DNA from 2 places in the Streptomyces sp. NPDC107765 genome. Region 2 is predicted to be linked to the other one. Evidence: riboswitches for the same ligand, from Rfam matches in the RefSeq annotation. Region 2 holds a riboswitch; the other holds the start of a gene.

Region 1 (4,166 bases), on a different contig from region 2:
TATCCGTGGGAGTGGCTGGCCACCGACGACTTCGGTCCGCACGTCCTGGACACCCTCGACAACGGCGGCGGCACCGGCTCCACCCTCTGGATCGAACCCGCCTGGAAGATGCTGCTCTCCAACAAGGCGCTGCTGGCGATCCTGTGGGAGCTCTACCCCGGCCACCCGAACCTGCTGCCCGCCTATCTGGACGGGCCGCGCGAGCTGGCGCACACCCGCGGCTACGCCGCCAAACCGCTGCTGGGCCGGGAGGGCGCCGGCGTCACCCTGCACCAGCCGGGCGACGAGCCGGTGCTGCGCGGGCCCGACGACCCGTGCTGCTACCAGGAGTTGGCGCCGCTGCCGGACTTCGACGGGAACCGGGTGGTGCTGGGTGCCTGGGTCGTCGAGGACGAGGCGGCCGGCCTCGGCATCCGCGAGTCGGCGGGACCGGTCACGGACGAGTACGCCCGCTTCCTCCCCCATGTGATCCGCTGAGCCGGCCTTTCCCCGTGCGACCCGCCGAGCCGGTCCTTCCGCCCTGTGATCCGCCGCGCCGGACGGGCTGGCGCGGGGCTCGGCACGGGCCTGGCCTGGCACAGCGAGCGGCCAGGGCCTCGCGCCCGCCGCCGGCCGCCCGCTGCACGTCCGCCGCCCCCTCGCGCCCCCCGCCACGCCGTTCCTCACACCCTCCTGTCCCTCCCGTCCCGCGCCCTCCGGCAGGCCCCCCGTCACGCCTCCAGGACGTCCCGCAGCCGTTCCAGCCCCCAGTCCAGGTCCTCCTTGCTGATCATCAGGGGCGGCGCGAGCCGGATCGTCGCGCCGTGGGTGTCCTTGACCAGGACGCCGCGTGCCATCAGCTGCTCGGAGACCGCGCGCCCGGTGCCGCGGGACGGGTTGACGTCCACGCCCGCCCACAGTCCGCGGCCGCGCACCGCGTCCACCGTCCCGCCGCCCACCAGCAGCCCCAGCTCGCTGTGCAGGTGCTCGCCCAACTCCGTTGCCCGTTCCTGGTATTCGCCGGTCCGCAGCATCGCGATCACCTCCAGCGCGACCGCGCAGGCCAGCGGGTTCCCGCCGAACGTCGAGCCGTGCTCGCCCGGCGCGAAGACGCCCAGCACCTCGCGGGAGGACACCACCGCCGACACCGGCACCACCCCGCCGCCCAGCGCCTTGCCGAGCACGTACACGTCGGGCACCACGCCCTCGTGCTCACAGGCGAAGGTCCGGCCCGTGCGGCCCAGCCCGGACTGGATCTCATCGGCGACGAACAGCACGTTCCGCCGCCGGGTCAGCTCGCGCACGCCCGCCAGATAGCCGGGCGGCGGCACCCGTACGCCCGCCTCGCCCTGGATCGGCTCCAGCAGCACCGCGACGGTCCGCTCGTCGACCGCCGCCTCCATCGCGGCCAGGTCGCCGTAGGGGACGATCTCGAAACCGGGGGTGTACGGGCCGAAGCCGGCGCGGGCCTCGGGATCGGTGGAGAACGAGACGATGGTGGTGGTCCGGCCGTGGAAGTTGCCGTCCGCGACGACGATCTTCGCCCGGCCGTCCGGGACGCCCTTGACCTGGTAGCCCCATTTGCGGGCCGTCTTCACCGCGGTCTCCACCGCCTCGGCGCCGGTGTTCATCGGCAGCACCAGTTCCATCCCGCACAGCTCGGCCAGCCGGGTGCAGAAGTCGCCGAACCGGTCGTGGTGGAAGGCGCGGGAGGTGAGGGTGACCCGTTCCAGCTGGGCGCGGGCGGCGGCCAGCAGCCGCGGGTGGCCGTGCCCGAAGTTCAGCGCGGAGTACCCGGCGAGCATGTCCAGATAGCGCCGGCCCGTCACGTCCGTCATCCAGGCACCCTCGGCGGTCGCCACGACCACCGGGAGCGGGTGGTAGTTGTGCGCGCTGTGGGCTTCCGCGGCGGCGAGGGCGGCTGCGATGCCGGGTTCCGTGGCGGCTGCGGTGCCGGGTTCCGTGGACGTCACCGTGACTCCGTTCCGGTAGACCGTACGGGGTGTATGGAGTGAGTTTCCCTATATGCCCCTCTATATTGCCCCGCAGGCGGTTCGTCCGGAAGCCGCCAGGACGGTCGGGTGGTGCCGGCACCAGCTTGTGGGGCAGAAGGGGTGTTCCCGGCACCGGGGCGCGCACGGCCGTCTAGACTCGGCGGTGCGCATCGCGACTGGCGTACGGGGAAGCGACCCCGAGGGAGCGCTGCGTGGCCACCACCACGAGGTGTCGCCCCGCCTGGGCACCCCGGGACCACGACCGGACCACCGATCGACCGCCCCGGAGGACGCCATGTCACTTCCGCAGTCCGCGCACGCCCACTCCGCGCACCCGCAGTCCGCATCCCTCTCCCATCCCGCGCTGAGCGCCGCCGACCCCGAACTGGCCGCGCTGGTCGGCGCCGAGGAGCAGCTCCAGGCCGACACGCTGCGGCTGATCCCCAGCGAGAACTACGTCTCCGCGGCCGTCCTGGAAGCCACCGGCACGGTCCTGCAGAACAAGTACAGCGAGGGATACCCGGGCCGTCGCTACTACGAAGGCCAGCAGAACATCGACCTCGTCGAGACCCTGGCCGTCGAGCGCGCCAAGGCCGTCTTCGGCGTCGAACACGCCAACGTCCAGCCGTACTCGGGCTCGCCCGCCAACCTCGCCGCCTATCTCGCGTTCGCCGAGCCGGGCGACACCGTGCTCGGCATGGCGCTGCCGATGGGCGGCCACCTCACGCACGGCTGGGGCGTCTCGGCGACCGGCACGTGGTTCCGCGGCGTCCAGTACGGCGTACGCGCCGACACCGCGCTGATCGACTTCGACGAGGTGCGCGACCTCGCCCGCAAGGAACGCCCGAAGATCATCTTCTGTGGTGGTACCGCCGTCCCGCGCACCATCGACTTCGCCGCGTTCGGCGAGATCGCCCGCGAGGTCGATGCCGTCCTCGTCGCGGACATCGCGCACATCGCCGGGCTGGTCGCGGGCGGCGCCCACCCGTCGCCCGTCCCGCACGCGGACGTCATCTCCACCACCACCCACAAGACCCTGCGCGGACCGCGGGGCGCGATGCTGATGTCCCGGGCCAGCCACGCCAAGGCCGTCGACAAGGCGGTCTTCCCCGGTCTGCAGGGCGGCCCGCACAACCACACCACGGCCGCCATCGCGGTCGCCCTGCACGAGGCCGCCGCCCCGACCTTCCGGGAGTACGCGCACGCCGTCGTCGCCAACGCCAAGGCGCTCGCCGAGGCGCTGCTCGCCCGCGGCTACGACCTGGTCTCCGGCGGCACCGACAACCACCTGGTGCTGATCGACCTCACGTCGAAGGACGTCCCCGGCAAGGTCGCGGCCAAGGCCCTGGACCGGGCGGGCATCGTCGTCAACTACAACACCGTCCCCTTCGACCCCCGTAAGCCCTTCGACCCCTCCGGCATCCGCATCGGCACCCCCGCGCTCACCTCCCGCGGCCTGGGCACGGACCGGATGCCGCAGGTCGCGGAGTGGTTCGACCGCGGCGTCCAGGCCGCGGCGAAGGGCGACGAGGACGCCCTCACGGTGATCCGCACCGAGGTCGCCGAGCTGATGGCGGCCTACCCGGCGCCGGGACTGGCTGTCGGGGAGTAGGCGGCCGTGGGGGAGTAGACGGCCGGGGGATCACCGACCGCCGGGAATCCTCGACCGCCGGGGATCACCGACCGCCGGGAATCCTCGACCGCCGCCGAATCCCCGACCGCCGGGGAATACCCGCCCCCACCTGCACGTTGTGGCCCCGCAGGGGGCCTCGCCATCCCCTAGGGGATGTGTTCGAGAACCCCCTGCGGGATCACCCCTACGAACCCCCACCCTCACCCCCGAGGCCCGCCCCCGCCCCCGCGCCCACCGGACGCCCTACCGCCCCCCGCGACCTGAGACAATCAATCCCATGGCTCTCGAACGTCCTCGTGTGCTCTCCGGTATCCAGCCCACCGCCGGCTCCTTCCACCTCGGCAACTACCTCGGCGCGGTGCGCCAGTGGGTGGACCTCCAGGAGTCCCACGACGCCTTCTACATGGTCGTCGACCTCCATGCGATCACCGTCCCGCAGGACCCGGCGGAACTGCGCCGCAACACCCGGATCGCGGCCGCCCAGCTGCTCGCGGCCGGCCTCGACCCGGAGCGCTGCACGCTCTTCGTCCAGAGCCACGTGCCCGAGCACGCCCAGCTCG
Region 2 (4,166 bases):
CATGCCGGTCTCGCGGCCGACTTCGCCTTCGAGGAGCAGGTGGGCAACTCCCTGGTGCTGCTGGAGCCCGTCGGAGTCGTCGGCGCCATCACCCCGTGGAACTACCCGCTGCACCAGATCGTCTGCAAGGTCGTGCCCGCACTCGCCGCCGGCTGCACGGTCGTGTTGAAACCCGCGGAACTGACCCCCCTGTCGGCCCAGATGTTCACCGAGTGCGTAGCGGCCGCGGGCTTCCCCGCGGGGGTCTTCAACCTCGTCACGGGCCGGGGGTCGGAAGCCGGGGAGGCACTGGTGCGCCACCCCGGGGTCGACATGATCTCGTTCACCGGTTCCACGGCCGTCGGCAAGCACATCGGGGCCCTTGCCGGTGCGGCGGTGAAACCGGTCGCTCTCGAGCTCGGCGGGAAGTCCGCCAATGTCATCCTCCCCGGAGCCGACCTCGCCCGGGCCGTCCGCGCCAACGTCGCCGACGTCATGCGCAACGCCGGGCAGTCCTGCAATGCCTTGACGCGCACGCTGGTGTGCGCCGCTGACTACGAAGAGGCGGTGCGCCTCGCCGTCAAGGAGATCGCCGCCTATCGTCCCGGTGATCCGGCCGACCCCGATTGCCGTCTGGGCCCGGTGGTGAGCGGCGCCCAGCGGGAAAGGGTCCGCGACCACATCCGCAGGGGCCTGGCAGCGGGCGCCCGTCTCGTCGCGGGTGGCCCGGAGGCTCCTGACGACCGCGACCAGGGCTTCTACGTCCGTCCCACCGTCTTCGCCGACGTCACTCCCGAAATGGGCATCGCGCGGGAAGAGATCTTCGGCCCCGTGCTCTCGTTCCTGAAGTACGAGGACGAGGAGGAGGCCCTGCGCATTGCCAATGACTCCGACTACGGTCTCGCCGGGTCCGTCTGGGCGGCCGATCAGAAGCAGGCGATCGCCTTTGCCCGCGCGATGCAGTGTGGCCAAGTGACCGTCAACGGCGGCGCGTACAACCCCCTCGCCCCCTTCGGCGGCTACCGGCAATCAGGCGTCGGACGAGAACTCGGCGCGCACGGCCTGAGGGAATTCCTGCAGACGAAGTCGCTCCAGCTCTGAAACCGCTGACCGGGCGCACGCCTGCCTCGCAGGGCGCACGGAGCGCCGTGGGCGACTGCGGGGCAGGCGGCTCGGAGGGATCACGTCCGGCCGGGCGGACCGGCCTTGCGGAGGTCTTCCGGGGTCAGGCGCCCTTGAGCTGGCGGGTGGCGGCGTCGACGGTCTGGGAGAGGAGGGTGGCGATGGTCATGGGGCCGACGCCGCCGGGGACCGGGGTGATCAGGGAGGCGCGGGTGGCGGCCGAGTCGAAGTCGACGTCGCCGATGTTGCCGGGGTTGTAGCCGGCGTCGATGACGACCGCGCCGGGCTTGATGTGGTCGGCGGTGAGGAGGCGGGGCCGGCCGACCGCGGCGATCAGGAGGTCGGCCTGGCGGGTGAGGGCGGCAAGGTCGGTGGTGCGGGAGTGGCAGTACGTGACGGTGGCGTTGCGGCCGAGCAGCAGCATCCCGACCGGCTTGCCGAGGATCGCGCTGCGGCCGACCACGACGGCGTGCTTGCCGGCCAGCTCGACGCCGTAGTGGTCGAGCAGCCGGAGGATTCCGCCGGGTGTGCAGGAGGCGAAGCCCTCGGCGCCGAAGCTCATGGTGGCGAAGGAGTGGTAGGTGACGCCGTCGACGTCCTTCTCGGGGGCGATGGCCTCGAAGGCGGCGCGCTCGTCGATGTGCGGGCCGACCGGGTGCTGGAGGAGGATGCCGTGCACCCCGGGGTCCTGGGAGAGCGCGGTGAGGGTGTCGACCAGTTCACCGGTCGTGGTGGTGGCGGGCAGGGCCACGTGCCGGGAGCGGATGCCGGCCTTCTCGCAGCGGTTGCACTTCATCCGGACGTAGGTCACCGAGGCGGGGTCCTCCCCCACCAGGACGGTCGCCAGGCACGGGGCCTGGCTGGTCTGCTCGGTGAGGGCGGCGGCGCGCTCGGCGGCCTGCTCGATGATCCGGCGGGCCAGTGCGGTGCCGTCCATGAGGCGGGCGGTCGGGGACATCGGGTACTCCTGGGCGTCGTCGTGGATCGCCCAGGCGCGCGGCAGTGACCGTGGTGGCCGGGCCGCTCCCCGGTGGTGCCCCACCCAAGCGCCAGTCACGGCCCGCCGTCCACTCTAGACGACGGCCCACCCGAACGGGTGAGGAGCCGCGGGGGCGGAGGGCGAGCCGGTCAGGTGGCTCCGTGCCCCGGTGCGGACAGGGGCGGGGTGGTGGGGGTGGTGGCCTCCCACTGGCTGAGGATGCCGTCCCAGTCGTGCTGGGCGGCGGTGATGGCGTTGGCGTCCCAGGTGGGGGGTGCGGAGGGCGCCGGCGGGGGCTCGTACCCGGGGTACTCCTGGACGTCCTGGTACCCGGCGTAGTGCTCGTGCCCGTGCTGGAGCTGCTGACCGTTGTGGAGGGTCTGAACGGTCTGGGTGGTCTGGCTGTCGTGGGGGTGCTGGTGGGCCTGGTGGCTGTGGTGATTCTGGTGGGGCTGGTGGGTGGGGTACTGGTGGTAGCCGGTGGACGTGGCCGAGGCGGCGTACTGGGTGTGCTGGGGATGGGCCGTCGCGTACGACTGGTACTGCTGGTACGGCTGCTGTTTCCAGGTGTCGTGTTCGTACTGGTCCCACGCGGGCCGGTCGGCGCGTTCGCGCCAGGCGGCCGGGCCGGCATCGGTCGGTGGGGAGGGCTGGAGGGTGGCCATTCTCCGGTGCCGGCCGGTGCGGTCGGGCGGCGCGGCCGGGGCGGGGCGGGTCTCCGTGGACAGTTGCTGGGCGCGGGCGACCAGGAGCCGTACGTCCAGGCCGAGTTCGGTGGCGAGTGCGGTGAGGTCGACCCCGGTGTGCCAGCTGGTCATCAGGACCGCGTCGAGGGCCGGCGCCCAGGCCGGGTCGTGGGTGACCGGGGACGCGCCGGTCTGTCCGGCGGGGGTGCCGGGCGTGGCCCCGGTGGGCGCGGGCCGGTCCGCCGCGGGGCGGTCCGGGGCGGCCGGTGCCGGTGCGGGCCGGGTGGCGGTCGGCGCGGCGGCCGGTCGGTCGGGGGACGGCTCGCGTACCGTGGTCTGCTCCCGCGCCGGGGTCTGTTCGGCGAGCAGGCTCTTGGCGACCGCGCGGGCGTCGTCCTTGCCCACCGTGCGGCGGGCCAGCCGCACTTCGCGCTCGTCCAGGCCGAGCAGGTCCGCCACCACCGCGTCGCTGCCGACGGTCACGGCGAAGGCTGCCAGGGTCCGGGACCGGCGGGCCTCGGCCTCGTCGAGGAGTCCCTGCGTCCGGCGGACCTCGTCATCGCTGCTGCAAAACGCCTGTGCGAGTACCGCGTGGCGCTCCCACAACTCCCTCGGTTCCATGACAGCGACAACGTTTTTTCGTCCGGATTGGTCCGCTTCCCGGCCATAGATCACTGCATGAGGTGATATTCGAGGGGTTTAACCCCATGCCGCCGGGACTCCTGTGCGGGCAGCCGCAAAAATACGCAGTGACCCCAGGCCGGAAGAATCGTTTCTACGGCCATGAGCGCCCCTACCTCCGGCACCGTCGCAGGTCACGGTCACACGTTCCTCCCCCGCCCCGCGGCCACGCCACGCTGGATCACCGCGGAAATCACCCGGCAGACCCCCGTCTACGCGGCGCTGGTGCGCCTGTGGACGGAGCGCTCGGCCACGGTACCCGGAGTCGCCGATCCGGAGTGGCAGCGGCTGGTCTCCTACCGGGCCCTGATGGAGGAGACCGAGACCGCGCTCACCGCGCTGCGGCCGCATCGTGCGCCCGACGTGCTGCCGCCCCGGCGGCAGGTGCCGGCGGCCCGGCCCGCGCACCAGGACGCCTGAGCCGCGGCGGGCGGGACGCCGGGCGGGCGGACCGCCCGAGCGGTCCGCCGTGTTGACGCCGGGTCCCGGATGCCGGATTCCACCGCGGCCGCCGGGCCTCACCGCAGGGTGTACCCCCCGTCCGGGTAGAGCGTCGAGCCGGTCATGTAGCGGTTGGTGAAGAGGAACAGCACCGCGTGCGCGATCTCGTCCTCGGTGCCGAGCCGGTGCAGCAGGGTGTCCCTGCGGTACTGCGCGAAGGCGGCCTCGCGGTCCTGGGCCGGGCGCCCGGCCCAGAGGTTGCCGTCGACGGTGCCGGG

The links. Region 2 has a riboswitch for ZMP and ZTP ahead of ACZ7MX_RS31515 (bifunctional 5,10-methylenetetrahydrofolate dehydrogenase/5,10-methenyltetrahydrofolate cyclohydrolase). Riboswitches for the same ligand answer to the same signal wherever they lie in the genome.
Region 1: another riboswitch for ZMP and ZTP. It lies ahead of ACZ7MX_RS06985 (serine hydroxymethyltransferase); the one in region 2 lies ahead of ACZ7MX_RS31515 (bifunctional 5,10-methylenetetrahydrofolate dehydrogenase/5,10-methenyltetrahydrofolate cyclohydrolase).

The regions. Positions count from the first base shown of each region.
Region 1 covers NZ_JBVKBL010000002.1:552,793-556,958, reverse strand. Annotated here, with positions in the region: gene ACZ7MX_RS06995 (glutathionylspermidine synthase family protein) at 1-477, shown strand, start outside; gene rocD (ornithine--oxo-acid transaminase) at 711-1,952, opposite strand; ZMP/ZTP riboswitch at 2,136-2,227, shown strand; gene ACZ7MX_RS06985 (serine hydroxymethyltransferase) at 2,269-3,585, shown strand; gene trpS (tryptophan--tRNA ligase) at 3,884-4,166, shown strand, end outside.
Region 2 covers NZ_JBVKBL010000016.1:35,708-39,873, forward strand. Annotated here, with positions in the region: gene ACZ7MX_RS31510 (aldehyde dehydrogenase family protein) at 1-1,080, shown strand, start outside; gene ACZ7MX_RS31515 (bifunctional 5,10-methylenetetrahydrofolate dehydrogenase/5,10-methenyltetrahydrofolate cyclohydrolase) at 1,205-2,059, opposite strand; ZMP/ZTP riboswitch at 2,081-2,168, opposite strand; gene ACZ7MX_RS31520 (hypothetical protein) at 2,230-3,387, opposite strand; gene ACZ7MX_RS31525 (hypothetical protein) at 3,550-3,867, shown strand; gene ACZ7MX_RS31530 (SDR family oxidoreductase) at 3,966-4,166, opposite strand, start outside.